One region of the Arthrobacter sp. UNCCL28 genome, then DNA from elsewhere that is predicted to be linked to it. Evidence: riboswitches for the same ligand, from Rfam matches in the RefSeq annotation. Region 1 holds a riboswitch; each other region holds the start of a gene.

Region 1 (7,216 bases):
CGTAGTGCTCTCCGCCATCCTGGAAGCTTTGGCCGAATTCATGGCGGCGGTGGGCATGAAGCTTGGGTCCACGTGGTCCGGCCGGTGCGGGAATGGCGGGCCGCCCGTTCGAGGCAGCCGTAGAACGTATCGCCACCAAAGACTCCTTCACAGGCTCGCCAAAAAGGTACCCTACGAATTTACCGCAGCGGACACGATCTGATGCCTCGCGTCCGGGAAGCCCACCGGTCCCGATGGAGCGGCTTGCCCCACGGTGATGTCTTAGTCGGCGGTGATGTCTTGGTCCGCGGTGGCGCTGTAGTCGACGGTGATGACTTGGTCGGCGAGGACGCTTTAGTCCACGGTGCAGGGAGCGGCGCCTGCTGTGCCAGGAGTATTGGGAGCCCACTCCGGGTAGGTCCGGTGGTCATTGGCAGGTACCCAGCGGCCTTCGTCCACCACGTAGTCCCAGCCAAGTCCGTTGTCCTTAAGGCTCTCGATGCCCGCCAGCAGCCTTGTGGCGTCCTCCAACCGGGAGCCAACGCCAAAGCTTGCACGCAGGGATCCCGAGGGAAGGCCCAGGCGCTTGAGCAACGGGTGGGCGCAGAAGCGGCCGTCCCGGAGGCCAACGCCGTGCTCGGCGGCCAGATAAGCGGCGACCAAACCGGCGTCGAATCCTTCCACGGAGAAGTTGACGACGCCAATGGTGTCCACGGAGTCGGAGAAGATCCGGTGGACCGTCACTCCGTCAATGGCCTCAAGACCGTCCACCAGGTAGGAGCGGATGGCGGCCTCGTGGGAGTGCCAGGCCTCCTGGTCCAGTCCGGCGAGGACCTGCGTCGCCCGTGCAAGGGTTGCGGCGCCGAGCACGTTGGGGGAGCCGCCCTCGTGACGGGCGGGTCCGGTGGCCCAACTGACGGAGTCCAGTCGGGCTTCACGGACGGCGCCTCCACCGGCCAGGTGCGGGGTGCCGGCGTCGAGCCAGTCCGGACGGCCCACCACTACACCGGCACCGAAGGGCGCGTACAACTTGTGGCCCGAGAAAACGATGTAGTCGACGTCGGCTTCGGTGATGTTGATCCTGCGGTGGGGCGCCAGCTGGGCTGCATCCACCACGATCCTGGCGCCGTACTCATGTGCCAGAGAAGCGAGTTCGGCTATCGGGAGGATCTCACCGGTGACGTTCGAGGCACCGGTGACTGCGAGGAGGCTGACCCCGCCCTGCGCCAACTCGGCGCGGAGCTTGTCCAGCGTCGCGGCCAGCGTGGAGGCCGCGACCACGCTGCGGTGCGGGACGCCTTGCCAGGGGAGCAGGTTGGCGTGGTGTTCAATGTCCAGGTAGAGGACTTCGCCGGAGAACCGGCCATCGGTCTGCGGAAGGCAGTCGGCCAAAAGGTTCAGGGAATCGGTGGTGTTCCGTGTAAAAATGACGGAATCGTCCGGGCGCCCACCCACGAAGTCGCGCACGATGTTCCGCGAGTTCTCATAGACCGAGGTACTGATCTGTGAAGCATACCCAGCGCCGCGGTGCACGCTGGCGTAGTAAGGCAGGACCTCGTTGAGATATGCCGAGACGATGGTCAGTGCCGGAGCCGATGCTCCATAGTCCAGGTTGGCGTAACGAACGTGGCCGCCTTGGATCAGCGGGGCCTGCAGCTCGGCGCCTGTGACCGCGGCGAGCGGGCGGATTGCAGCAGCTGCCGGTGACGGGGCTTCTTCGACAAAGGAAGGAATGGCGTTGGCATCGAACGTGACAGTACTCATGGGACCTCATTCAAGAGGGACCCCCATAGGGGATCCGCGCTTGCCGCATCCGTTCCGGACCGGCCGGGTCGTCACCCGGGGCACCCCACCGCGAATGGAGGGTTGCCGGCCAGCAAACCGGGGTTTAGCACTGGCACTCGTGACCTGTAAAAAAGGTTAGGGCACCTCCAGCGGCCCTCCAAAGTCGCTGCGCAATGTTAAGCACTTTGTTACGTCAGGCTTGTAAAACGGATCTTTGGCGAAGAAAAAACGGCAGACGCCCACCAAAGGGGGCATCCGCCGTCGAATATTCGCTGAAAGGACCTAAACGTTGCCAGCGGACTGGAACTAGAGGAGATCGTCCAAACCTGGGTTGAGACGCTTGAGTACCTCTGAGTGCAGGATTGAATTGGTCGCCAGTGCGTTGCCGCCGAAAGGGCCGTCCTCGCCTTCAAGGGAGGTAAAGCGGCCACCGGCCTCAGTCACGATCGGGACGAGGGCCGCCATGTCGTAGAGGTTCAGTTCGGGCTCGCAGGCGATGTCCACGGCACCCTCGGCGACGAGGCAGTAGGACCAAAAGTCACCGTAGGCGCGGGTTCGCCAGACGTCCTCCGTCAGTCCAAGGAACTCGTCCAGGTTGCCGCGTTCCTTCCAACCGGACAGGCTCGAGTACGACAACGAGGCATCGGAGAGCTGGGTGACGTTGGAGACCTTCAACCGCGTGGCCGCAGCCAGGGACCGGCCCATGTAGGCACCCATGTCCTTGGCGGCCCACCAGCGCTTGCCCAAGGCGGGGGCGCTGACAACACCCACAACCGGTTCTCCCTCATCAACCAACGCGATCAACGTAGCCCACACCGGTACACCCCGGACAAAGTTCTTGGTGCCATCGATGGGATCAATGATCCAACGGCGCGAGCCATGTCCGGTGCTGCCAAATTCCTCACCCAGGACTGCATCGCGGGGACGCGAACGCGAGAGTTGACCCCGGATGGCTTCCTCGGCCGCTTTGTCAGCGTCAGTGACAGGGGTGAGGTCGGGCTTGGTTTCGATCTTGAGGTCCAAAGCCTTGAAGCGATCCATGGTTTGGGCATCGACGGAATCAGCGAGGACGTGGGCAAGGCGCAGGTCATCGTTGTAGGTGGAAACGGGATGGGTCATGCCACCAAACTATCCTGAAACATTCGCTGCGGGGGGAGGTGAAGCCCCAAACGATCAGTTGACGGTGCCCAGTTCCTTGGTCTCTTTTGCTTCCAACCGTGGGTCCGCACCCAGCAGCCGGCGCAGCGAAGCCAACCGCGCCACACCCGACGGTCCGGCATGGCCCTCGTTCACCCATGAATCCAGTCCACAGTTGATGGCGGTGGCATCGTGCTTGCAGCCCCGTTCGCAAGCCTCGGTTCCAGGCTCGAGATCCGGGAAGGAATGCAGAATCCGGTCCGGATCCACGTGGGCAAGGCCGAAGGACCTGATGCCGGGAGTGTCGATGATCCAGCTGCCGGCCGGGGCGTCGGATAGTTTCAGGGCCAAGGCGGAGGAGGAAGTATGCCGGCCACGGCCTGTGACGGCATTGACGCCGCCGGTGGCCCGCTCTGCCCCCGTCAGGGCATTGACCATGGTGGACTTGCCGACGCCTGAATGGCCGAGCATCACGGTGACTTTTCCGCCGAGGTGGGAGCGCAGCTGCGCTACGGCATCCCTGTCCAGCCGGGCCGAGAGGCCGTCGTCGGATCGGGCGTCGATGCCGCCTGCTTCGGAGTCGGCGGTGCGGCTGATGATCACCGGGAAGTCCAGGCTGAGGTAGTTGGCGAGCAGTTCCGCTGGATCCTTGACATCCGCCTTGGTGATAAGAAGCAGCGGCTCAATGCCGGCGTCATAGGCTGCCACCAGGGCGCGATCGATGAACCCGGTGCGCGGTTCGGGGTTGGCGGCCGCCACCACAATGACCAACTGATCGGCATTGGCCACCACTACACGTTCGATCGGGTCGGTATCGTCGGCACTGCGGCGCAGGAGGGTCCGCCGTTCTTCCACCCTGACCAGCCTCGCCAGGGTGTCCGGCGATCCGGAGACGTCGCCCACCAAGGCCACGAAGTCCCCGGGTACTACCGGGTTCCGCCGCAATTCGCGGGCACGGGCAGCGATAACGACGCGGGCGTTCGCGGAATCCTCGTCCACAATCGCCCTGTAGCGCCCACGGTCAACGGTGATGATCCGGCCAATAACCGCGTCATCGTAGCTGGGCCTGTCCTTGGTCCTTGGCCTGGACCCTTTTTTGTTGGGTCGGATGCGGACGTCGGACTCATCCCAGGAGCGTGCATCACGGCCCATGGTCAGTTGTTCTCCACCGTGGTGCCGGAGATGGTTCCCACCATTCGGGCCCACATTTCAGGAAACTCCGGCATGGTCTTGGACGTCGTGGCGATGTCTTCGACCTGGACGCCCTCGACGGCGAGGCCCAAGATGGCTCCTGCCGTGGCCATGCGGTGGTCAGCGTAGCTGTGGACAACCCCGGCGTGCAGTGTGGCTGGTCGGATGATGAGGCCATCGGCGGTCTCTTCTGCGTCGCCGCCCAAGGCGTTGATTTCGTTGACCAGTGCTGCAAGCCGGTCTGTTTCGTGGCCACGGAGATGGGCAATGCCGGTCAGCCGCGAGGGGCCATCGGCCAGTGCGCACAAGGCAGCCACCGTGGGTGCGAGTTCACTGGTTTCGTCGAATTCCGAGCCCTTGACCACCGGGCCGCCCGTCACCGTGAGAGTCCCGTTTTCCAGCGTGACGGTGGCTCCCATTGCAGCGAGGATGGACCGCCACATATCGCCGACCTGGGTGGTTCCGGCCGGCCAATTGGGGATGCGGACAGTGCCCTGTGTTGCCAGTGCCGCGGCCAGGAAGGGCCCGGCGTTGGAGAGGTCCTGCTCGATCCTCTGGTCGAACGCCCGGATGGGTCCGGGGGACACCCTCCAATGGTTGGGCACGGAGTCATCAACGCTGACACCAACGCTGCGGAGGACTTCCACGGTCATGGTGATGTGGTCCAGGCTGGGCACGGGCTTGCCGACGTGTTCCAGGTGGAGTCCTTCGGTGAACCGCGCCCCCACCAGCAGCAATGCGGAGACAAACTGCGAGGACGCACTGGCATCGATCACCAAATGGCCGCCCCGGACTTCGCCGGTGCCTTCCACGGTGAAGGGAAGGGCCGACGGCGTCCTGCCGCCCTCTGCTGCAACAGGGACACCGAGGGCAATCAGGGCCTCGATGATGGTTCCCATGGGCCTGTTGCGGGCGTGGGGGTCGCCGTCGAAGACGGTAGCTCCGGCGCGCAAGGCGGCCAGCGGCGGTACGAACCGCATGACGGTACCTGCAAGGCCGCAGTCGATGGCAGTTCCGGCACTACCTGCAATGACGGCAGCAGGCTGCATCGGGGTGATTTCAAGATCCGGTCCGTAGTGGCCATCGCCGGTCACTTCGGTGACGGTGGCCCCCAATTGCCGCAATGCCTGGATCATCAGGGCTGAGTCACGGGAGTGCAGTGGAGCACGGAGGCGCGATGGACCGTCCGCCAAAGCCGCCAACACCAGGAACCTGTTGGTCAGCGACTTTGAACCAGGTACCGTCACCGTGGCGTCCACGGGGCCCCTTGCGAAGGGGGCCGGCCAGAGTGGCAACCCGTCGGCTTTGGTAGGTCCGGTGTGTGCGGCGGTGGTACCTGTCATGCTTCCTTATGCTCCAACTGCGTTGTCTACGGCCTTGCGTACTGCTTTGTCCGCGCGTTTGATCTGCTTGCCCGTCACCTTTTTGGCATCGGCGGCCAGGTGCTCCGCCCGCCAGGCGATGCTGGGTCGTCCGTCGGTATCAACCGCGGCCAGCAGCACGCCACCAGTGAGGGAGATGTTCTTCAGCAGCTGGGCCTTGCGGGCGCTGCGGCCTTCCTTGCTGCTGATGTCCGCTGAACGCCATTCCACATAAGAGTTCAACGCCGAGGTCACTGCCAGCACTGTGGCGGCGAAACGGGAGAGTTTACCCAAACCGAGCAGCGCTCCTGCTCCCAGCTGGGCACCGCCGATGAGGCGTGCAAGGGTTTTTTCGTCCGCTTTGAAAGGCAGGGATTCCGAGGCCCGCCGAAGAACGGGCGAGAGCTGCTTGGCGGTGTCGTCCGCGTTCCTGAGCTTGTCCAGACCTGCTACGACGAAGCTGGACGCGAGCATCGGCCGCGCGAGAAAACGGATAACAGACATGTCTTGCCTCCTGGATGGCTTGCCACACTATTTCAATGAGTGTTGTGTTCAAGGGGTGCAGTCTGCTCTAGTCTTGCACCTTTGCGGAATATTTACCCAGCGGCGGCCGTTGTGAACTAGTGGTGCGGTGGAGACCGGACTGCGGCAAGGTGTTGCCGCCTTGGTGAACGGAGTTGATTTTTTGACTTTGGTTAAGGACCGTGTGGTTCTACCGGAGCACGGGTACGGCCCACAGCCGGATTCCCCGCAGCTGACAGTAGACTTGGCAGCGATGAGCACCACGGAACCGGCCGCAGCGGCCATGTACCAGGCGGCCGGCGCGGAAGACGCAGCGGCCGCACCCGACGTCGACGTCGCTTCGGAGACTTCCGAGCAACGGCGGGAGCGCTTCGAGCGTGACGCCATGCAGTATGTGGACCAGTTGTATTCGGCTGCCATGAGGATGGCGCGAAACCCTTCGGATGCGGAGGACCTGGTCCAGGAGGCCTACACCAAGGCGTTCTCGGCTTTCCACCAGTACAAGCCAGGGACCAACCTCAAAGCCTGGCTGTACCGCATCCTGACCAATACCTACATCAACCTTTACCGGAAGCGGCAGCGCGAGCCGCTTCAGTCCAACTCGGACACCATCGAGGATTGGCAGCTGGCCAAGGCAGAGTCGCACACTTCGGCCGGGCTGAGGTCCGCCGAAACAGAGGCCCTGGACCACCTGCCGGACTCGGACGTCAAGAACGCGTTGCAGTCCATACCGGAGGAGTTCCGGCTGGCTGTCTACTTTGCGGACGTCGAGGGCTACGCGTACAAGCAAATATCAGAAATCATGAACACTCCCATCGGCACGGTCATGTCACGGTTGCACCGCGGCAGGAAGATGCTGCGGGACATGCTGGCGGACTACGCCACCGAACGGGGCTTCAGGGCCCAAACCGAAGATCAGGCCGCGGCCGGAAGCAACAATCAGGAGAAAGAGAAATGAGCGACTGCCAGGGATTGGGCGATTGCGACGATACGCGGATGCAGCGGATCTACGAGTACCTCGACGGCGCCTTGACCCGCGAGGACCTCGGAGAGATCAAGCAGCATTTGGACACCTGCGAGGAATGCTCCGAGCAGTATGACCTGGAGTGCCTCATCCGCACCATGGTCAAGCGGTCCTGCACAGAGTCAGCGCCGGAGAACCTCAAGAACTCGATTCTGGACCGGATCCATTCGATCAAGCCGGTAGAAGCCTGACCAAAGCCGCTGGCCAACACCAAAGC
Region 2 (7,216 bases), on a different contig from region 1:
ACCCGGGAAGAGCTGGGCGGGATACTGGAAAAAGCCGGTCTCCCCGGCAAAGGCCTGGGGTTCATTTACCACCTCATGCACGCCGAGATCAGCCGCATCCTGGTGAGCGGCTCCCCCATCCGCTCTGCCGGTGGCGCGCTGAAGCAGACGTATGCCCTCTTCGAGGAACGCGTGCCCGGCTTCGTTCGTGCGCCCCTGACAGGCGAGGACCGCGAAAAGGCCTTGGGCGGGTTGGCGCTTCGGTACTACACCAGCCGTGGACCCGCCACCATCAAGGACTGCGCCGTCTGGTCCGGGCTCACCATGAAAGATGTGAAGCTGGGCATCGAGGTCGCGGATACGTTGTCCCCCGGCGCCCTTGCCACGGTCACCCAGGACGGCCTGGGGTTTTACCTGGCCCGGGAAGATGTCAGTGAGCTCACCGATCCCGCGTGCTCGTCGCCGCCTGACGAAGCAGAACTACCCCGTGTTGACCTCATCCAGTGCTACGACGAATACGTCATGGGCTACTCACAGTCCAGGCACTACCTGGGCGGGACAGCGCCATACTTCCCCGAGGACAATGGACCTATGCACGTAGTCCTGCTGGAGGGCAGGTTGGCTGGATGGTGGCGGCACGGCTTTTCAGGGGGTGCCTGCCAAGTGGAGGCCCGGATGAACCGGGCGACAACCGCGGCGGAGCAGGAGGCCTTAGAGGCCGAAGTGGAAAGGTACGGCCGGTTCCTGGGCATGGAAGCCACGCTCGTGTGAAAGTGCCAGCGCCTCCGGACTGCTCGGTTCCCTTGGGCAAAGTCCATGCTGGATGGCAGGACTAAGCTGGAAGGAGACCTAGGAGGCCTGCACTGTGAACAATCTGATCTTCTGGATCATCGTCTGCTCGTGGCTGATTCCGCTCGGGATCCGCATGTACAACCGCTCCCGAGGCCGCCGGATCCAGCAAGGAACGTTCCGCGACCCCGGCTACCCACCGCAGAACCTGCCCGGTCCGGGCTACCCACCGCAGCAGAACTACCCCGGCCAGCCCTACCCCGCGGAAAGTCACCCGCAGCAGAACTACCCCGGCCAGCCGTACCCACCGGAAAGTTACCCGCAGCGGAACTACCCCGGCCATCCGTCCGAGCCGACCGTCATCCGCCCGGCGGAGACGTCACCGCAGTCCGGGTCGCCGTCGAGCACTTCATCCCCCGCGCCGTTTCCGTCAACCGGCGGATCGGAGCCGCAAGGCTACCGTGCCCGCAAATTGGCTGAGCTGGACGCGAAGTTCAGCAACGGAGAGATCGCCATGGAGGATTACATGAAGCAGCGCGGCGAGATCATGAACGGCTGAGGCTTACGGCCGACCCAGCCCGCGGCAGCCGGCAGCTCAGGCGAAGAAGGCTTCCCGAAGCTGCGGAGCGAGCTGCCCAATCTCCGTGAGGAAACCGTCGTGGCCGATCGGTGCCTCAATAACGTGGACCGGAACCCTACCAGGGAGCGCGGCTGCCAACTCCTGGGATTGAGCGGGAAAATACAGCCTGTCGCTATCGACCGCGGCCACGAAAAACTTCGCCGTGGTCCGCGACAAAGCTGACTCCAGGGATCCCCGGCCGCGTGCGACGTCGTGGGACATCAGGGCTTCTGTGATGGCGATGTAGCTGTTGGCATCAAAGCGGTGGACGAGCTTTGTCCCCTGGTGGTCCAGGTAGCTTTCCACCTGATACCTGCCACGCTCACCGAGCACCGCGGCGGCCAGGGGTGTCTCCTGGTGCTGGGCTTCCCGGCCGAAGCGGAAATCCAGTTCCAGCGCCGAGCGGTAAGTGATGTGGGCGATTCGCCGGGCCAAGGCCAGCCCGTGTTCAGGGGCCTTGCCTGCGTAGTAGTCGCCGTTGTTGAAGTTGGGGTCCTGGCGGATGGCCAGTGTTTGGGCCTGCGCGAAGGCGATCTGCTCGGCCGTGCTGTAGGCGCCTACGGAAATCACGGCGCAGCGTTTGACGCGTTCCGGGTAGGTCACAGCCCATTCCAGGGCGCGGGCACCGCCCATGGATCCACCCAGGACGGCGTGCCAGGAGTCGATTCCCAAGGCATCGGCGAGGCGCCCTTCTGCCACTGTGCTGTCGCGCAAGGTGACCAACGGAAACCGGGAGCCCCAGGGGCGGCCATCGGGTGCCTCCGACGACGGTCCCGTGCTTCCGTAGCAGCCGCCCACGATGTTGATGGAGACCACGAAGAACCTGTTGGTATCGATGGTGGCTCCGGGGCCCACCAATTGCTCCCACCAGCCTTCCTCGTCCGTGGCTCCCCGTGCCACGTGGGTGCTGCCCGTGAGGGCGTGCTGGATCAGGACGGCGTTGGAGGCATCTGCATTCAACTGGCCCCAGGTCTCGTAAGCCAGGACGACGTCGGGAAGGAACCCGCCGGCTTCAAGTTCCAACGGCCCGATGCCGGCGTACTTGACGGTTCCGTCTTCTTCTCCGGATTTTGGAAGGGCTGTAGCAGTAATGGTCATTCCTTTGACACCTTAACCTCGCGCTTGCCCGTCGCCTTGCGTGCGAACAGGCCAGGTCTTCACCCGGGGCACCCCACCGCGGAGGAGGGTTGCCGGCCAGCAAGCCGGGGCTGTGTGCTGGCACTCATGACCTAATACGAAGAGTCTAGGAAATGCAGGGCGGTTCTGGCGAAGAATGTGACAACAGTGTGACGGTTTTGGGCAGCTTCGTTCACCGATCACCGCCGTGGGATGCCGTCCGGCGAATAATCGACGGCCCGGACGGCATCCCCTTGGTTGAGGCGGCTACAGCCGCCTGACAGCCTTCAGCGGAGGGTTCAGGCTCCCTTGGCAGCCCGGAATCCGGCCTCGAGGTCTGCGATGATGTCATCCACGTGCTCGATGCCCACCGACAAACGCACCAACCCCGGGTTCACGCCCGCGGCGACCTGCTGCTCCACGGTCAACTGGCTGTGCGTGGTGGAGGCCGGGTGGATGACCAGGGATCGGACATCGCCGATGTTGGCAACATGCGAGTGCAGTTCCAGCGCGTCCACGAATCGCTTACCGGCTTCAACGCCGCCCTTGATGTTGAACGCCACAATGGCCCCGGTACCCCGGGGACCGTATTTGCGGCCGCGGTCATACCACGGGCTGGACGGCAGGCCCGCATAGGCCACCGATTCGACGTCGTCGTGGGCTTCCAGCCACTCGGCCACCTTGCTGGCGTTGGCTACATGGCGCTCCACCCGCAGGCTCAGCGTCTCAAGGCCTTGGGCAATCAGGAAGGCATTGAACGGTGAAACAGCTGAGCCGAGATCGCGGAGCAACTGGACGCGGGCCTTCAGGACGTAGGAGAGGTTGGCGCCCAATGCTCCGTCCTTGCCCAGGTCCCTCGCGTAGACAAGGCCGTTGTAGCTGGGGTCCGGGGTGTTGAAGCCCGGGTAGCGCTCCGGGTCCTTACCGAAATCGAAGTTGCCGGAATCGACAATCACGCCGGCAATGGCAGAACCGTGGCCGCCGAGATACTTGGTGGCGGAGTGGACCACGACGTCGGCGCCCCATTCAATGGGACGGATGAGGTAGGGCGTGGACAGCGTGTTGTCTACGATCAGTGGCACGCCGGCTTCGTGGGCAGTCCGGGCAACTCCCTCGATGTCCAGGACGTCCTGGCGCGGATTCGACACCACCTCGCCAAAGAAGAGCTTGGTGTTCGGCTGCACGGCATCGCGCCACTGGTCCAGGTTGTCCGGGTCCTGGACGAACGTCACCGAGATGCCGAACTTCTTCAGGGTGTGGGCCAGCAGGTTGTAGGTGCCGCCGTACAAGCTGGGGCTTGCAACGATGTGGTCTCCGGCCTCGGCGATGTTGAGGATGGCGAAGGTCTCCGCAGCCTGGCCCGAGCTCAGCAGGAGCGCACCCAAACCGCCTTCGAGGCTTGCGATCCTCTGTTCCACCGCATCCTGGGTGGGGTTGCCGATCCTGGTGTAGATGGGTGCGAGCTCAGCCAGGGCAAAGCGGTTGGCTGCGCTCTCGGCGCTGGGGAACACGAAGGACGTGGTCTGGTAGATCGGCAGCGCCCTTGCTCCCGTTGCGGAGTCGGGCTCCTGGCCTGCGTGGATCTGGCGGGTTTCGAAAGACCATCCTTGGGACATGGAGTTCTCCTGTTCGTGGCGCATGGGTTCTGTGGAAACGTGCTGCATGTGAGCTGGGCCCCAGTCTAGGAAGTGTCCGGAGCCTAAGACAGCTTTGTGACGCCGGTGGAATCTTTCGGTCTTTCAGCGTCTCTCCATGACGCCGCCCGTTAGCACTTATACACATCCCACCTTAGTTAGGCTTGACTTAGCTGAGACCCCGATCACAAAGTGCCAAGATGAAGCCATGCGCATGGATCACGTCTCTTACGCCTGTGAACGAGATGGCCTTTTGGCCACTACCGAACGAATTTCCGCGGCACTGGGAGTGGACGCTGTCCGGGGCGGAGTGCACCCGCGCTTCGGTACCCGGAACATGATCATTCCCCTTGCGGATAACAAGTACCTGGAAGTGGTGGAGGTCCTGGACCACCCCGCTTCCGACAAAGCACCTTTTGGCCAGGCAGTTCGTGCCCGCTCGGCCGCCGGTGGTGGCTGGATGGGCTGGTGCGTCGCCGTTGACGACCTGGCTCCGTTCGAGGACCGCCTTGGCCGCTCAGCCGTTCCGGGTAACCGCAAGTTCCCTGACGGCCGGGAACTGGTGTGGCAGCAGATCGGCATCCTGGGCTTGATCGCAGATCCCCAGGTCCCGTACTTGCTCAAGTGGGAGGGCGACCCCTCACTGCACCCGTCCAGGATCTACGAGAGCGACGTCAAGATGTCCAGCCTCACCATTGCAGGCTCGGCGGAACGCGTCACGGAATGGCTCGGAGAAGCGGTGGAGAAGCCGCTTGAAGACGTTGCTGTCCAATGGATGGCACCGCATGGCACTCCGGGAATCATGTCCGTAACTTTCGAAACCGCCTCAGGAGCCGTCACCATCTGACAGCCCCCTCCCCCGGGCCAGTCCCGCCGCCGGTCGATCCTGCCCGGAACAAACGTCGGCCTGGAACAAACTTCGGCCGCCATCAGCGGGTGCCAATGACGTCACCCACCGATGGCGGCCGGATACTTTTAACGCGCCCTGCCTACCCCAGCCCGATCGCCTTGCCGAACAAACTGAAGCCGACAAAGGCCACAATGTCCAGCAGGGCATGGGCGATCACCAAGGGCATCACCCGGTTGGTCCTGGTGTAGATCCAGGCGAACACCAGGCCCATCACCACATTGCCGATAAAGGGTCCAAAGCCCTGGTACAGGTGGTAGCTTCCCCGCAGGACGGCGCTGACCACAATGGCCACCGGCGCGCTCCAGCCAAACTTGCCGAAGCGGTCCATGAGGTACCCCACCACGATCACTTCTTCGACGATCCCGTGCCGCACGGCCGAGAGGATGAGTACGGGCACGGTCCACCAGTAGGCGTCCAAGCCGCTGGGGACGATCGCAGTGGTAATGCCCAGGGCCCGGCCGGCAGCATAGAGGCCCAGGGAGGGAATGCCGATCAGCGCAGCAAGTCCCACGCCGTGCAGCAGGTCCTTTCCGGGCCGGGCGAAGTTGAAGCCCAGCCGGGCGAAAGCCCCGCCGGCGCCGCCGTCGCGGTTCCCCTGGCTGTGGGTGGACAGGAAGTAGAACACCAGGGCCACCGGCACGAGGGCGAAGATGATATCCAGTAACTGGTAGGTGAGGTCAAAGTACTCGCGGGTGTTTTGGGACCTGTTCAGGGTGGACGTGGCATCAGCCAAAGGAGCCCGCGTCATCTTGTCCAGGAGTTGCACCACGGAATACACGGCCGACTGGCCCAGTGACAAGCCCAGGACAATCAGCACTTCGGCGCGTAATCGCCGTCGGGAAGCAAGAAGCATGTACCCACCCTATGCTTGGTGGGATGGGCGCCCCAGCGAGAATTTTCATGATCCGGCATGGCCAGTCGGCCGCGAACGCCGACACCACCATCTACAACCGTGTGCCGGACTACCGGATCCCCCTGACGGAGCTCGGCGTGGAGCAGGCACGCGTTGCCGGGGAGGACCTTAGACGCAAGCTCGACGGGCAGCAGGTCTGCGTCTACGTCTCACCGTATTTGAGGGCGTATCAAACCCTGGAGGCGTTGAACCTTGGCCCCTTGATGGAACGGGTCATTGAGGAACCCCGGCTTCGCGAGCAGGACTGGGCCAACTTCCAGATCGCCGGGGACATCGAGGACCAAAAGGAGCTCCGAAACCTCTACGGCCACTTCTTCTACCGGTTCCGCGAGGGTGAGTCCGGCTCGGATGTCTACGACCGCGTGTCGTCCTTCATGGAGACCCTCTACCGTCACTGGCAAAAGCCTGCGTATTCGCCCAACACCCTCCTGGTCACGCATGGGTTGACCATGCGCCTGTTCTGCATGCGCTGGTTCCATTGGACGGTGGAGTACTTCGAGTCGCTCAACAATCCGGACAACGCCGAGTTGCGTACGCTGGTGAGGGACGACGACGGCCAGTACAGCCTCGATCTACCGTTCAGCCAGTGGGTGCCCAGGGAAGTTGACGATTCCGTGCTGCATGCGCCCAGAATGCGGTTCTAGCCGCTGCAAGTTTCCTGCAGGGCTCAGTTCGCTGCAGGGCTCAGCCGGCGGCTGCGACGATGACTTCGGTGCCCTTGGCTTCGAAGGCAGCTTTGTCTTCGGCACTGATCCCGGAATCGGTGATGAGGTGCCTGAAGTCGTATCCGGCCATGGCGGCGAAGGAGCGGCGGCCCACCTTGGAGGAGTCTGCCACGACGTAGGATTCCGTGGCCCGGCGTGCCATCACGGTGTTGACCATGGCTTCGCCTTCATCGGTAATGGTGGGGCCGAGGTCCGGATCAACGCCGTTGACGCCGATGAACGCAATGTCCAGGGCCACTTTTTGCATGATGACGTCCGTGTAGGGACCCACCAGTTCGTAGGAGCGCGGGTTCAGGATGCCGCCGGTGACCATGATCTTGATATTGGGCCGGACCGCCAGTTGCGAGGCGATATTGATGGCATTGGTCACCACCGTCAGGGTGGGCCGGTTGGACGGCGCGTTGAGGTCTTCGCGGGTGGAGAGCAACTGGGCCAGCGCGGTGTTGGTGGTTCCGCCGCTGAGGCCGATCACGGCACCGGGCCGGATCAGGGCTGATGCGGCCAGCGCAATGTCCTGCTTGGCCTGGGCGT
Region 3 (7,216 bases), on a different contig from region 1:
GATGCCCGCATCTCCCGCAACCATCCCACCGTGGAGGTCCGGGTAGCCGACGTCTGCCTCCGCGCCGAGGACGCGGCCTTGATTGCGGTGCTGGTGCGGGCATTGGTGGAGACGGCTTCCCTGGAAATGCTCGACGGCGTTGAGCCCACCCCGGTGCCCACGGCACTCCTGCGGATGGCAAGTTGGCAGGCCAGCAATGCCGGGCTGCGCGGAGATCTCCTGGATTTCGGTGATTTCCGGCCACGTCCGGCAGCGGAAGTGGTGTGGGCGTTGGTGGATTATGTGAGCCCGGTCCTGGATGACCAGGGCGAATTGGAACTGGTCAAGGCCGGCATCCAGGAGTTGCTGGATCGAGGCAATGGCGCCCACGAGCAGCGGGAAGCGGCGGTGCGCTTTACCAACAGGAGGCACGGCGGTCAGAGCCAGGCGGGTAGTCCGCCTACCGCGGAAGCCTTGGCCGCCGTCGTCGGGCATGCAGCGAAGGTGACGGTCCGCGGAACCTCTGCCGACGCGCACAAGGAGCCCGCGCCGACGCTGGCCAGGGTCAGGCGGCCCTAGGTCCGCAGGTTTCCCCGGTCTTCCGTGGACTTCGCCACCGTGCCGGCAGCGTTGACTGCTCCGGCACGGTGGGAAGGATGCTTCCCCGGCTGCAGGATCAGACCTGCTTGAGGGCCTTCTCCAGGTCCAGGATGAGGTCGTCCACGTCTTCCAGGCCGACCGACAAACGGACCACGCCGTCGCTGAGGCCGATCGCGGCCCGGCCCTCCGGTCCCATGGCCCGGTGGGTGGTGGTGGCCGGGTGGGTGATGAGTGACTTGGAGTCACCGAGGTTGTTGGAAATGTCCACCACGCGCAGCCCATCGAGCAAGGCGAACGCAGCCTCCTTGGCTGAGCGTCCGGCCGAAGGCGACAACTCGAACGTCAGCACCGTACCGCCGGCCTTCATCTGTTTCGCGGCAAGCTCGTACTGCGGGTGGGACTTCAGCAGCGGGTATTTGACCCAGCTGATGGCGGGTTGCTGCTCAAGCCACTCTGCGATCTTCAAAGCCGATGCCGAGCTGTGGTTTACCCGCAGGCCGATGGTCTCCAAACCCTTGGTCAGCACCCAGGCATTGAACGCGGACAGCGACGGGCCGGTGTGCCGCATTAGCTGCTTGACCGGGCCGTCGATGAACTCCTTGGTCCCCAGGATCGCGCCGCCCAGAACACGGCCCTGGCCGTCGATGTGCTTGGTCCCGGAGTACACAATCACGTCCGCGCCCAGCTCACCGCAGCGCTGCAGCAGGGGAGTGGCGAAGACATTGTCGACGACGACGGTCGCCCCGGCGGCATGCGCCAGTTCGCTGACGGCCGCGATGTCCACGATTTCCTGCATGGGGTTGGACGGCGACTCGAAGAAGACGGCGGTGGTCGGCTCCGAGAGGGCTTCACGCCATTGGTCCAGATCCGGGCCATCCACGAATACCGTCTCCACGCCCCAACGGGGCAGGATCTCATTGAGGATCACAAAGCAGGAACCGAACAAGGAACGGGCGGCCACCACGCGGTCGCCGGCAGCCAGCAAGGCACCCAAGGCGGTGAACACCGCGGACATGCCGGACGCCGTCGCAAAGCATGCCTCGGTTCCTTCGAGCAGCCGCAGCCGCTCCTGGAAGGTGGCCACGGACGGGTTGCCGTAGCGGGAGTAGACGAAGCGTTCGTCCTCGCCGGTGAAGGCACGTTCGGCCGCAGCGGCTGACTCATAGACAAAGCCGGAGTTCAGGAAAACCGGCTCGGACGTTTCCTGGAAATTGGTGCGGTCAAGACCACCGCGAACGGCCTGGGTGTCAGGGCTCCAGCCGGCGGCGTCGGGATTGAATGTCACTTACTCGGTCCCCAGGTTCGTCGGCAGGCCGCGGTTTTTCCAGCCGTTTACGGTGCGCTCGCCGTAGCGGTCCGGTTCGCCTTCAAAGCCTTCAAGGACGTTGTAGGCAGTGAAGCCGGCTTGCGTCGCGGCGATCGCAGCGGAGATGGAGCGCTGGCCGGAGCGGCAGATGAAGACGAGCTCCACGGCTTCGTCCTCGGGTGCCTGCTGCTGCAGGTCCTCGATGAAGCGGGAATTAGGGATGCCGCCGGCGAGGTTCCACTGGATGAAGAGGGGATCGTTCTCCGTGGCTTTGGTGTCCGGGATGCCGATGTGGGCCCATTCGCCCTCGGTGCGGACATCCACCAGGATGGCGCCTTGTTCAAGCTTGGCCCACGCGTCCTGTGGGGTCAGGTCACCTGCGTAGCTCATGCGTGGCCCTCGAATGCTTCTTCGTCGTCGTAGTTCTCAAGCTGGTCCACTGCGTTGGCCACGGCTGCGTCAGCGTTGGCGATCGCGGCGGGAAGGACAATTGCTTGGGCAACAATGACGGTGGTGCCGTTGAACGTTGCTGCCGGGCTGCCATGGAGCACATAGCCCTCGGCGAGTGCGCTATGGATACGCTCACAAAATTCACGGTTGTCCGGGCCTGTAATCAGGCGGTAGGAGAGTTTTTCTTCAGTGGGTTCAGGCATTGCTGGTGCTCCTCAGTCACGCTTGCAGTTCGAATTTGTCGATACGCCGAGTAGTCACCTGAGGCACCCCGCCGGAGAGAGGGTTGCCGACCAGCAAGTCAGGGCTTTGCGCTGGTACTCATTACTCAAGAAAAACGTAACATCGACCGGCCTTGGGCCGCACTTGCGTGCTGTTCTCCGGTCGTCATGTTGCGTAATCGGAGGCCTCCCGGGACCTCACCAAATGTGACGTCCCGGGAGCATAATTGACCCAGTACGACCCCCTGTAACTTCGCATGAAATCAGGTCGCGGTGAACGGACAGAGCAGTTCTACACTCAAGCCCATGCTGCACTTTGGATGGTTTGTAGGCCACGGATTCGGTGTCCAGGGGTGGGGGACGCCGGGCTACGGCCTGGGCTACGACTGGAAGAAACCCGCCCTGTACCAAGAGGCCGTCCGGGCGTTCGAACAATCCGGTTTGGACCTCTTCATCATTGAGGATTCCCTCACCGTGCCGGACACGTACGGCGGATCGGCGGAGGTCTCCCTGGCTCATGCCTCCTTCGCACCCAAGCATGATCCCCTGGCGCTGGTCCCGTATCTTCTGTCCGCCACCGAGCACCTGGGGATCGTCCCGACGGTCAGCGCGTCCTTTTATCCGCCCTTCACAGCTGCCCGGCTCCTGGCCACGCTGCAACACTTCTCGGAAGGGCAGCTGGGCTGGAACGTGGTGACGTCCGGCAGCGACCTCGCCGCGCAGAACTACGGGCTGGACCAGCAGATAGAACACGACCTCCGGTATGAAAAGGCGGAGGAATTCGTCGACGTCGTCAGGCGGCTCTGGCGGAGTTGGGAACCTGGCGCTGTGGTTGAGGATGTGGAAGCCGGCATGTTCGCGGACCACAGCAAAGTGCATCCGATCAACCACCACGGCGACTTCTTCAAGGTACGCGGTCCCCTGAACACGGCGCCTTTGCCTGAAGAACCCGTGTTGGTGCAGGCCGGGGCGTCACCGCGGGGGAAAGCGTTCGCAGGTGGCCATGCCGACGTAGCCATTGCCTTGGCCCGCGGCGTTGACGGTATGAAGGCCTACCGGGACTCCATCCGTGCCGAGGCCGCCAAGGCAGGCAGGAACCCCGACGACGTCAAGGTACTTTTCGTCCTGAAGCCCACCGTGGTTGGCTCTACCGCCGAGGCTGAGGACTTGCGGGCCCAGCGCCGCGAGCTCACCCAGCGGGACATCGACAGCCAGCTCAACTCCATTTCGTATCTTTCGGTGATCGACTTCAAACAATTCGACCTCGATGCTCCACTGCCGGAACTGAGTACCAACAGCAACCAGGGGACCTTGGAACACTTCGCCAAGGCGGCGCCTCCCGGTTCCACTTTGCGTGAGATCCTGCAGGCCCGGAGCGGCGGGGCAGGGGATTCGATCATCGGCACGGTGGGCCAGATTGCCGACTACCTTGAGTCCACCGGCTCCGAGGTGGGCGGCGACGGGTTCCTCTTTTCCGGTTTTGTGGATCCGGTGACGGTCCATGGCGTGCTGGATAAACTCACTCCCGAACTGCGGCGCCGTGGCCTGTTGAGGAAGAGTTACGGCAATGGTGGGTTCCGGCAGAACCTCCTGGACTTTTGATGGCCTCTGTTGAGCCCCGCACCCTTCATCTGGGGATGACGCCGATTTCCGCGCGGAGTGTTGCCCTGACGGCCGCTGAGTCCTCGTTCCACGTGAAACTCAATCAAGATGCGTTGACTCTGATGACCCGCTCACGGGATGTTCTGGAGCATGCGGCGGCCGCCGGACAGCGGGTTTACGGGCTCAACACTTTGCTTGGATCCGGCAGGGATACCGCTGTGGAGGAGAAGTCACTGCTGGCGTATCAAATCCAAGTCGTCAGGTATCACAACAGCGGCGTGGGCTCCTATCTGGACCGTCCCGCTGCCCGCGCTGTGATCCTGGCCCGGCTCATCGGGTTCAGCCGGGGAGGTTCCGGCGTGCGCCCGGAGACAGCCGCTTTCTATGGGGAGATGCTGAACCGTGGAGTCCTTCCCGCCATCCCGCGCGAAGGCTCGGTGGGTTCCTCGGACCTCACCCAGCTGGCCGCCGTCGCAGCCGTTGCCATTGGTGAGGGCCAAGCCTTCGACGCCGACGGCACTTTGATCCCCGGTGCCAAAGCGCTCGCCGACGCCGGCCTGCAGCCACTGGTCCTCGCGCCCGGCGAAGCGCTCGCCTTGGTCAGCGCCAACGCCTACTCCGTGGGCGTCGGAACCCTCGCCCTGGTGCGGTTGCAATATTTGGCCCGCCTGGCCGACGTCGCGCTTTCCCTCTCGCTGGAGACCATCGCCAGGTACGACGGCGGCGGGAACCTCAGTCCGTTCTCGTCGGCCATCCAAGCGGCCAAGGCGGTAAACGGCCAGGGTGATTCGGCGGCTGCAGTGCGCCACCTGATCAGTGGTGGCTGGATGGAAGATGTGCGTCCCGAGGTGTCGGTGCAGGATGCGTTGTCCTTCCGGGCCGCACCGCAGACGCACGGGGCGTTTCGATCCCTCGTGGCGCAGCTGGGTGCTGCGTTGGAGGTAGAGCTGAATGGTCGCGGCGACAATCCGTTGGTTGATGTCGAGTCCGGGCTCATGGTGTCCGGCGGGAACTTCCAGCCGATGCAACTGGCCCTTGCGTTCGAAGGCCTGCGGGTCGCGGTGGCACACGTGGGGATCTCCAGCGAGCGGCGCATCGCCAAGCTGTATCCGCCGCAACGGGCCATCCGGGCCAGGCACCTGCAGGCAGCATCGACTCAAGCCCCGTCTGCGAGGTCTGGACCCGGGGCCGGACTGGAGTCTGCCCCGGCTGCCGGGCTTGCCCAGGAGGAACTGCCCGGGCTGCTGTGGTACTCCGCGGCCGGGCTGTTGGCCGAACTCAAGTTCCTGGCCGCCCCGGCCACCCTCGGCGCACCAACCCTGTCTGCCGACGTCGAGGACCATTCAACGCTGGCCCCTTTGGCCCTGCAGCAACTCGAAAAGTCGGTGGAGGTGCTGGAAAAGCTGTTGGCAATCGAGGCATTGACGGCGTCCTATCTGCTGCTGGAAGCGGGAGCCGCGCAGGCGCTCGGGAAGGGGACAGCCGTCGTCGTGGGTCGACTCGCTGATGTGCTGGCCGACAGGCCGGCGGCGCCCGACCTCGTGGAACGGGCGCGGATTGCACTGCGGGACGCGACGGACCGAGTACTCCCGGAAACAGAGGAAGGGGCGGAGTTGCGGTGAACACAACAATTCGCAAACACGGAGTCCACTCGGCAACGGCTACCCCGGACGGGCTGGACGCCTCTGTCCTGGACAAAGTGGGCAACACGCCTTTGGTGAAGTTGGAGTCGCTGGGCCGCGGCCTGGGGAGCGCCATCCACATCAAGCTTGAGTCCGAGAACCCCGGGGGCTCCATCAAAGACCGCACCGCCCTCAGCATGGTTCGCGCGGCCGAGAAATCCGGGGAACTAAAGCCGGGAGCCACCATTGTGGAGAGCACCTCGGGCAACACGGGGATCGGCCTGGCACTGATCGGGCACCTGACGGGCCACCCAGTGGTGGTGGTGACGGGCGATACGATCTCCGAAGAAAAGCTCGCTGCGCTTCACAATTACGGAGCCCGCGTGATCCTGACTGACTGGAATGCGCCGTCCGAATCACCAGAGAACGCCCGCGCAGTAGCCGCCCGGATCACTGCAGAGACACCCGGTGCCTGGCGGCCAATGCAGTTCGACAACCCCGCCAATCCCTTGGCGCACTATGAAACCACCGGACCGGAAATCTGGGAGCAGACGGGCGGCCAGGTCACGCACTTCGTTGCCGGCATAGGGACCGGTGGGACCATCAGCGGGAACGGGCGGTACCTGAAGGAACGGGTGGCGGATTCACGGCCCGGCGGGCACCTGGAAGTTGTTGGAGCCGACCCCTGTGGCTCCGCCTACAGCGGCGGGCACCCCGGCGAGATCCTGGTGGATGGCGTGGGTAACTCCTGGCCGGAACCCGAATGGCCCAAGGCATTCGACCGCTCCATTGTGGACCGATTCCTGCGCATTCCCAACGACGAGGTCTACACCACCGTCCACAGGCTTCTCGACGAAGAAGGCCTGGCGCTTGGCCCGTCCTCCGGGCTCGCGGTGGCCGCGGCTGTCCGGGTGGCTCGTGCTGCGCCGCACGGTTCGGTGGTGGTGGCCATAGCGCCCGACGCCGGCACGAACTACCTGAGTAAGGCCTTCAACCCGGCGTGGCTGGCCGAGCATGGGATCCGGCTCGCCGCCGACACCCCTGCCGCGCTCGAATAGAACCCTCTTTCACATCCCCCGGGTTTGGGGCGAACCCTCTTTCACGTCCCCCGGGTTTGGGGTGGACCTTCTCTCACATCCCCGGGTTTGGGGCGAACCTTCTTTCACATCCCCCGGGTTTGGGGCGAACCTTCTCTCACATCCCCGGGTTTGGGGCGGACCTTCTCTCAGTTCCCCCGGGGTTTGGGGCGAACCTTCTTTCAGGTCCCCCGGGTTTGGGACGAACCCTCTCGCGTCAGGCTGCATGGGCCCTTTGCGCTAGGCTCCAACCATGCCCGAACAGGAAACAAAACCACGTCTGGCCGGCTATCTGGACAAGCAGCAGCCGGAACTTTATGCCACGCTGAGCCACTATTCCCAGCAACTTGTAGACGAAGC
Region 4 (7,216 bases), on a different contig from region 1:
ATGGCGGTTTCGGCTGTTCGGCTTCACGGAGTGCCCTTGGCCCTGCTGCGGGAGGAACTCTCTGCAGACAAGTCGCGGCCGGCTCTGGTGATCCTTCAAGAACTCGATCTGCGGGCCGAATCCATCGTGGAAGTTGACGCCCAGTACCTGTTCAAAGCCCACGGGATTGGCTATGACGCCCAGGTGCAACTCCCAGGCATCGGCCGCGTGGACTTCCTGATCGAAGGAATGCTCATTGTGGAGGTGGACGGCTTCGCTTTCCATGCGGACCGGGCTTCCCTGCGCCGGGACCTGTTCCGGAACAACGCGTCCACACTCAAGGGATTCTCTGTCCTTCGCTATCCGCCGGAGGCAATCTGGTACGAACCGGACCGGGTTATTGCGGAAATCCGGGCAGTCTTGGAAAGGCTTCGCGACGTTCCTCCCCGGTTCGTCAGCAGCTGAATCGAACCTACCCCCGGCAGTGGCAAGGGCAAGGAGAACCACAGCTCCGAAAATTCGGGGTATCCGGGAAGGAGCGCCGTGGCTCGAAGGAACTAGCGGCTCGCCGCTGGCACCAGGACCCAGAGCACCTCGACGGTCTCGTCCGTGGGGTTGATCCACGTGTGGGGTTCACGGCCGGGGAAGGAGAGCGTGTCCCCTTCTTCGAGGTCGTACTCCTCGTTGGTCAGAATCAGCTTGATGCGGCCTTTGACCACATGCAGGACATCCACATCGCAATCCACGGCGTAGAGCTCGTTTTCCCCACGGCCCCGAGGTTCGATGGTGGCCTGCAGAATCTGGAGGCGGCGCTCCGAACGTGCCGTCAGCAACCGCTCCACGATGCCTTGGCCACCCAGGGAGATGCGGGGGCCGTCGTCGCGCTTGGTCAGGTGCGTTTCCGGGGCGGCGAACAAGTCGCCAACCGAGACCGACAACACCTGGCACAGGGTGACCAGGGAAGCGACCGACGGCGATGTCAGATCGCGCTCCACTCGGCTGAGGAAGCCCTTGGTCAGCCCGGTAGCGTCCGCCACTTGCTCGATGGTGAGTCGCTGCGCCTGCCGGGCTGCGCGGATTCTGGAACCGATGGCAACGGGTACATTGCTCGGTTCAACGGGGAGAGCCTTCATTCACGAACCTTTCAGGCCTGTCATGTGGCCCTGTCATTGGAGCAATAGTAGCCGGGAGACGGGCCAACAAGGCCAGAATCCGCGTAACCATGACCAAAGCATCTTGACTGTTACTCCGATCACAACATATCCTCAGAGGCAACAAGTGTTGTCTGTGAGGCACACAACACCTCCCCAATCTCCAATCGTCAGCACAGAGACTTCGACGCTTCGCAGGAGTATCGTCGAAAACCCCAACCTCCGTGCATCAGCTCCAAGGACCGTTCATGGAATCTTCGGCTATTAACATCGCAATCGTGGTGGTGTACCTGCTTGCCATGCTGGCATTCGGCTGGTGGGGCAAGTCCCGCACCAAGAACAACAGCGACTTCCTGGTGGCCGGCCGCCGCCTGGGCCCCTTCCTTTACACAGGAACCATGGCCGCAGTGGTCCTCGGTGGCGCATCCACCGTGGGCGGCGTAGGCCTCGGCTACAAGTTCGGCATCTCCGGCATGTGGCTGGTCGTAGCCATTGGCTCGGGCGTCCTGCTGCTCAGCCTGCTGTTCGCCGGCACCATCCAGCGCCTGAAGATCTACACGGTCTCCCAGATGCTGAGCCTGCGCTACGGCAGCAGGGCAACACAGACCTCCGGCATCGTCATGCTGGCCTACACACTCATGCTCTGCGCAACCTCCACCGGCGCCTACGCCACCATCTTCGTGGTCCTCTTCGATTGGGAACGCTGGCTGGCGATCGCAGTCGGCGGCGCGATCGTCCTGGTCTACTCCACCATCGGCGGCATGTGGTCCATTACCCTGGCCGACCAAGTGCAGTTCATCATCAAGACCGTAGGCATCTTCTTCCTCATGCTCCCGTTCGTCATGAACGCAGCCGGTGGCATGGATGGCATCCGTTCACGGCTTGAGGACAGCTTCTTCCAGATCGACGGCATCGGCACCCAGACCATCATCACGTACTTTGTGGTCTACACCCTGGGCCTGCTGATCGGCCAGGACATCTGGCAGCGTGTGTTCACTGCCAAGACCCCCACCGTTGCACGCTGGGGCGGCGCCACCGCCGGTGTTTACTGCATCCTCTACGGCATCGCAGGTGCACTGATCGGCCTGGCTGCCCGTGTAGCCCTCCCGGATATCGACGTCGCAAACCTCGGCAAGGACGTTGTCTACGCAGAGGTTGCAACGCACATCCTGCCCGTCGGTATCGGCGGCCTGGTGATGGCAGCAGCTGTTGCCGCCATGATGTCCACCGCTTCCGGAGCGTTGATTGCAGCAGCAACGGTTGCACGCGCCGACGTAGTTCCGTTCGTGGCCAGCTGGTTCGGCAAGACCATCAACACCGATGACAGCGAGAACCCCGAGCACGACGTCAAGGCCAACCGCTACTGGGTCCTTGGACTCGGTGTTGTGGCCGTACTGATCTCCATGGCCGCACAGGACGTGGTGGTTGCCCTCACCATCGCTTACGACATCCTGGTCGGCGGCCTCCTCGTGGCAATCCTCGGCGGCCTGGTGTGGAAGCGCGGTACGGGCATCGCCGCCGCGTGGTCCATGGCAGTTGGCTCGGTGCTGACGCTTGCCCTGCTGATCCTCTTCGCCGTCGGTATCATTCCGAGTGCGGACGGCGTCTACGCCAACGAGCCGATCTACTACGGTCTCGCCGCCTCGTTCATCGCCTACGTGGTGATTTCGCTGCTCACCCCGCCCACCGACCCCGCAGTCCGTGAGGCCTGGGACAAGCGCGTTGCCGGGGCCGTCTCTGAGGAACTTCCCCCTGAGGCCCACCCGGTCAGCAGCCACAAGTAGGACCCCACGCAATACCCCAACAACAAAGTTCGACGGCGGCGCCTCCCCTTTTCGGGGAAGCGCCGCCGTTGTTTTTCCCCGGGGAAGAGGGCGTTGCGTGGCCCGCTTTGCTCCCTAAAACCTCGCCAAAGCCCGCAGAGCAGGCCTCACAACGGGAAGGAAGAGGGCGTTGGGTGGCCCGCTTTGCTCCCTAAAACCTCGCCAAAGCCCGCAAAGCAGGCCTCACAACGGGAAGGAGGGAGGGGTGGGTGCTGTGCGGTAGGGTTGTCCCAGCTTCAAGAGATGTGGTGCCAAGCTCCGACTGGCCACACACCAACCCCATGTTCACGGGTGGTTCGGATGAGGAAGCGGCCCGTCCCGGACCAGAGACAACCGAGCGGGCAAGAGCACTCCCCCAAGGAGAAGTCCCTTGCCGTACCAAGGCGCTACCACCCCGGCCGACTCATCAGACCCGGCAATTTCCAAGCCCACGGCCCCCGTTGCCTCGACGGTCGCGGTGATTCCCGCCGTCGATCTCTTCCTCGGCACGGTGACGATCGTGGCAAAAGCCGGAACGGCGAAGTTCCGCCATCCCCAACCGCACCTGATCGCGGGGGCGTTGGCCCGGGCCGTCAGGCCCACCCGCTGGTGCGGGCCGACCAGGACCCTCACGGTGACTGTTGCCGCCGTCGGCCAACGGGCGGGTGCGCAGCAGCACTACACCCTCACCGACCAGGACCCGTCCTAGATCTCCTCGTCTTCCTCACGGAATTCTTCAGACTCGTCCAGGGGAACCACGCGTTCGTCGTCCTCCGGGGCGTCTACTTCCTCTACCCAGGGCTCGTCCACTGGCTGATCTTCGGCGTAATCGTAGGCCGGGTCGGACTCAATGGTGGTCCGTTCCGGGTGGTTGGCGTGTGATTCGGTGGTGTCCATGGTGCAACCTCCGTCTCGCGGGCCGCTCAAAGCCCTGGTGACCGTGTGCGGGGTGGGCCCCGCCCCTGTCCTTCCATCTGAGCACCGGCGCAGGCGAGGGTCAAGGGCCCAAAATTACGGTGCGCCGAACATTCCGATTGAGGAATACCGGCCAAAAAACCGCGCAAATACGCGGTACAGTGGGGCGTGCAATGGGGCCGCAACTACCCCACCCAGCACAGGAGAAAAAGTGCAAAAGCACCAGGAATCCCACGGTTCGTCGAGCCCCGCTCCGGACCCCGCCCCCGAAACAGCAGACCCCGGCAACGCCTCGCAGCATCCCACGTCCTCGGACATCCGCCGCTGGCGGCAGTACCTGGCCGACGAGCGGGCCGAAGCCGCCGTCTACCGCGAACTCGCCCAGCGACGCGATGGAGAAGAGCGCCAAATCCTGCTGGCTCTGGCAGAGGCCGAAGGCCGCCACGAGGCCCACTGGCTCAAGCTCCTGGGCGAGCACGCCGGAATGCCCAAGGCAGCATCTGCCCGGAGCCAGTTCCTGGGCTTCCTGGCCCGCAACTTCGGATCAGTCTTCGTACTCGCCCTGGCCCAGCGCGCAGAGGGCCGCTCCCCTTACGGCACCGAACCCGCAGCAACTCCTGCCATGGTGGCTGACGAGCAGATCCACGAGGAAGTTGTCCGTGGCCTGGCAACGCGTGGACGGAACAGGCTCTCCGGAACTTTCCGGGCCGCGGTCTTCGGTGCCAACGACGGTTTGGTGAGCAACCTTTCGCTGGTCATGGGCATGGCCGCAACAGGTGTGCCCAGTCCCGTGGTGCTGATGAGCGGAGTGGCAGGCCTATTGGCTGGCGCGTTGTCCATGGGCGCCGGGGAGTACGTCTCGGTCCGCTCCCAGCGCGAACTACTCAACGCTACGTTGCCAACGCAAGCCACCCTCACGGCCGCACCGTCCCTGGACATCGAGCACAACGAATTGGTCCTGGTCTACCTAGCCCGCGGAATGACGCGTGAGGCCGCAGAGCACCGGGCCGCGGAGCGCATGGGCTTGTTCAGCTGCGATTGCGATCCCAGCCTTTCCTTGCAGCCTGAGAAGCCTGCCACCGATGAGCACGAATCCGTTGGCTCGGCGTGGGGCGCGGCAATGTCCAGTTTCTGCTTCTTCGCCTCCGGCGCCATCGTTCCCATCCTGCCTTTCATTTTTGGGATGACCGGCTTCGCCGCCTTGGTAGTGGCCGGCGCTTTGGTGGGCGTCGCGCTTCTGGCGACCGGCGCCGTCGTGGGCTTGCTGTCCGGAACCTCGCCGCTGAGCCGCGGCCTGCGCCAGCTCGCGATCGGGTTGGGAGCAGCTGCCGCCACCTACGGGCTGGGCCTGGTGTTCGGCGCCACCATCGTCTAGTTTGGACGGCTCCCCCCGCAGCCCGTAATGTTGGTTCGTCCTCCGCGCTGCCCCGCGTGACCAGGGCGTGAGGAATGGAGAACCGTGGACTCAGAGCGGGAAACGCGTGCGCCCAGACACCGGCGTGCCGGTACAGTGTGGCGCATTCTGCGGGGTGTGCTCATGGCCGCAGTTGCCGCTGTAGTGGCAGTGCTGGTCAGCGGCTACTTGCATGGCGACCCACGGATCACGGCCCTTTTCCCGGGTTTGAGCGTCCCTGGAGCAGCGCCGGGCGCGCAAAAACAGGCCGCGCCCGCACGCGCGGAAGACGCCCCGCCTCCCGGGTTGGAGGAGGCGGACGCCCCGCTGGCCCCGCCGGCGCAGCCCGCCACCACCAACAGTTCATATAAGTTCCTGGCCACCAACGACGACGGCACTCCGGTGGGGTACTCGCCCTGCCGGCCGTTGCACTACGTGGTGAACAACGCCTCCGCACCGGAGGGCTCCGATGCCCTGTTGGAGACGGCGATCGCCAATGTCTCCGCCGCTTCCGGGATCCGGTTCGTCAACGACGGCACCACCGACGAGTTGCCGGTAGACCGCCGGGAGCCTTATCAACCGGCCAAATACGGCGATCGTTGGGCTCCCCTGCTGATTTCGTGGACCACCCCTGAAGCGGCACCGGCGTTGGCGGACAAGGTCATTGGTACCGGCGGCAGCACCATGTATTCGCTCAACAAAGGACCCAAAAGCTACATCACGGGCAGCCTGGAGCTGGACACACCCCAGGTCTCCGAACTCCTCGCCAGCCCTGAAGGAGCCGACTACGTTCTGGCGGTCATGCAGCACGAATTGGGGCACGTCATGGGATTGGACCACGTTGATGACCCGGTCCAATTGATGTATCCCGAGATCGGCGCCCCTGACGGTCTTGCCGCGGGCGACCTGACCGGCTTGCACCTCCTTGCCTCAGCACCCTGCCGCAAGGACATCTGAGAGCCGGTTCCCTGGCCATGGACTCCCGGCCCGTCCGGACCTATGCTGGCGATTACGGCCGACGGCGGCGCCCCATCTCCCGTCGCAGCCTCCAGGTCAGGGGGTTCCATGGAACCTTACGGGTCGCCCCAGTGGCAGGACCCCGATCCCCGCCGCCCGCATGATCCCCCGAACGGTCCCCTGAACAGCCTCCATCACTACGCCCCGGAGCCCACGCCTCCCATCAAGCACAGCAGCATCGCGGCCATCCTGTTCTTCCTGGGCATCCTCGGCCTGGTATGTGCCGGGGCCTATTTCAGCGGCGACCTCCAGCGGTTCCTGTACGGCTCCTCCGCGACGCAGAGCCAGGCGCCCCGGCCCGGGCTGGTTCCATTCGGGCAACGCCAGGACCCTGTGCCAGGTTTGGAAGAGGCAGATGCACCGCTGGGAACCCCGGCGCCCGTGAACCGGACCAGCACTTCCTACAAGTTCCTCGCCGTGAAAGAGGACGGCACTCCCCTGGCGTATTCCCCCTGCAGGCCCATCCATTACGTGGTGAACTCGGACCTGGCCGATCCCTCCTGGCAGCTGTTGGTGGAAGAGGCCATCCGGCAGGCCAGCGTGGCCACGGGTTTGAAATTCATCTATGACGGTCCCTCTTCAGAGGTCCCCTCCACCAACAGGCAGGGGTACCAGCCGGCCAGATACGGTGACCGGTGGGCGCCCGTCCTGATCGCCTGGAGCACGCCGGAGCAAGTACCCCGCCTGACCGGCCAAACCGTGGGCCTGGGTGGGAGCTCCTCGATTGGATTGAGCAACGGGTACAAGGCCTATGTCACTGGCACTGTTTCCCTTGACGCGCCGCAGTTCGCCGGCATCGTGGACACCTCCGAGGGGAAGGAGATCGGTGTAGCGGTGATCATGCATGAGCTGGGACATCTGGTGGGCCTTGACCACGTGGACGATCCCCGCCAACTGATGTTTGACCAGGCGTCCTGGGTGCGGCAATACGCTGCCGGCGACAGGACCGGCCTGGCCCA

Evidence for each region. A riboswitch is a leader RNA that binds a small molecule or an ion and turns the genes downstream of it on or off. The one in region 1 is predicted to bind S-adenosylmethionine.
Region 2: linked by a shared signal. The riboswitch ahead of BLQ01_RS06355 (homoserine O-acetyltransferase MetX) and the one ahead of BLQ01_RS03545 (aminotransferase class V-fold PLP-dependent enzyme) in region 1 are both predicted to bind S-adenosylmethionine.
Region 3: linked by a shared signal. The riboswitch ahead of BLQ01_RS13875 (DUF1737 domain-containing protein) and the one ahead of BLQ01_RS03545 (aminotransferase class V-fold PLP-dependent enzyme) in region 1 are both predicted to bind S-adenosylmethionine.
Region 4: linked by a shared signal. The riboswitch ahead of BLQ01_RS08280 (hypothetical protein) and the one ahead of BLQ01_RS03545 (aminotransferase class V-fold PLP-dependent enzyme) in region 1 are both predicted to bind S-adenosylmethionine.

Annotation. Positions count from the first base shown of each region.
Region 1 covers NZ_FMWE01000001.1:789,260-796,475, forward strand. Annotated here, with positions in the region: gene BLQ01_RS03540 (class I SAM-dependent methyltransferase) at 1-130, opposite strand, end outside; gene BLQ01_RS03545 (aminotransferase class V-fold PLP-dependent enzyme) at 334-1,743, opposite strand; SAM riboswitch class IV at 1,775-1,888, opposite strand; gene hisN (histidinol-phosphatase) at 2,071-2,883, opposite strand; gene BLQ01_RS03555 (ribosome small subunit-dependent GTPase A) at 2,938-4,053, opposite strand; gene aroA (3-phosphoshikimate 1-carboxyvinyltransferase) at 4,056-5,435, opposite strand; gene BLQ01_RS03565 (DoxX family membrane protein) at 5,442-5,957, opposite strand; gene BLQ01_RS03570 (sigma-70 family RNA polymerase sigma factor) at 6,139-6,933, shown strand; gene rsrA (mycothiol system anti-sigma-R factor) at 6,930-7,190, shown strand.
Region 2 covers NZ_FMWE01000002.1:359,665-366,880, forward strand. Annotated here, with positions in the region: gene BLQ01_RS06345 (winged helix DNA-binding domain-containing protein) at 1-750, shown strand, start outside; gene BLQ01_RS06350 (hypothetical protein) at 845-1,327, shown strand; gene BLQ01_RS06355 (homoserine O-acetyltransferase MetX) at 1,364-2,485, opposite strand; SAM riboswitch class IV at 2,501-2,617, opposite strand; gene BLQ01_RS06360 (bifunctional o-acetylhomoserine/o-acetylserine sulfhydrylase) at 2,803-4,143, opposite strand; gene BLQ01_RS06365 (VOC family protein) at 4,346-4,984, shown strand; gene BLQ01_RS06370 (CPBP family intramembrane glutamic endopeptidase) at 5,127-5,900, opposite strand; gene BLQ01_RS06375 (histidine phosphatase family protein) at 5,924-6,604, shown strand; gene BLQ01_RS06380 (DeoR/GlpR family DNA-binding transcription regulator) at 6,645-7,216, opposite strand, start outside.
Region 3 covers NZ_FMWE01000004.1:324,957-332,172, reverse strand. Annotated here, with positions in the region: gene BLQ01_RS13890 (glutamate--cysteine ligase 2) at 1-558, shown strand, start outside; gene BLQ01_RS13885 (O-succinylhomoserine sulfhydrylase) at 656-1,864, opposite strand; gene BLQ01_RS13880 (rhodanese-like domain-containing protein) at 1,865-2,275, opposite strand; gene BLQ01_RS13875 (DUF1737 domain-containing protein) at 2,272-2,538, opposite strand; SAM riboswitch class IV at 2,552-2,664, opposite strand; gene BLQ01_RS13870 (NtaA/DmoA family FMN-dependent monooxygenase) at 2,830-4,158, shown strand; gene BLQ01_RS13865 (aromatic amino acid ammonia-lyase) at 4,158-5,780, shown strand; gene BLQ01_RS13860 (PLP-dependent cysteine synthase family protein) at 5,777-6,838, shown strand; gene BLQ01_RS13855 (carboxymuconolactone decarboxylase family protein) at 7,110-7,216, shown strand, end outside.
Region 4 covers NZ_FMWE01000002.1:813,544-820,759, forward strand. Annotated here, with positions in the region: gene BLQ01_RS08265 (endonuclease domain-containing protein) at 1-444, shown strand, start outside; gene BLQ01_RS08270 (helix-turn-helix domain-containing protein) at 537-1,112, opposite strand; gene BLQ01_RS08275 (sodium:solute symporter family protein) at 1,379-2,914, shown strand; SAM riboswitch class IV at 3,188-3,307, shown strand; gene BLQ01_RS08280 (hypothetical protein) at 3,324-3,641, shown strand; gene BLQ01_RS08285 (hypothetical protein) at 3,638-3,829, opposite strand; gene BLQ01_RS08290 (VIT1/CCC1 transporter family protein) at 4,059-5,222, shown strand; gene BLQ01_RS08295 (matrixin family metalloprotease) at 5,385-6,197, shown strand; gene BLQ01_RS08300 (matrixin family metalloprotease) at 6,306-7,216, shown strand, end outside.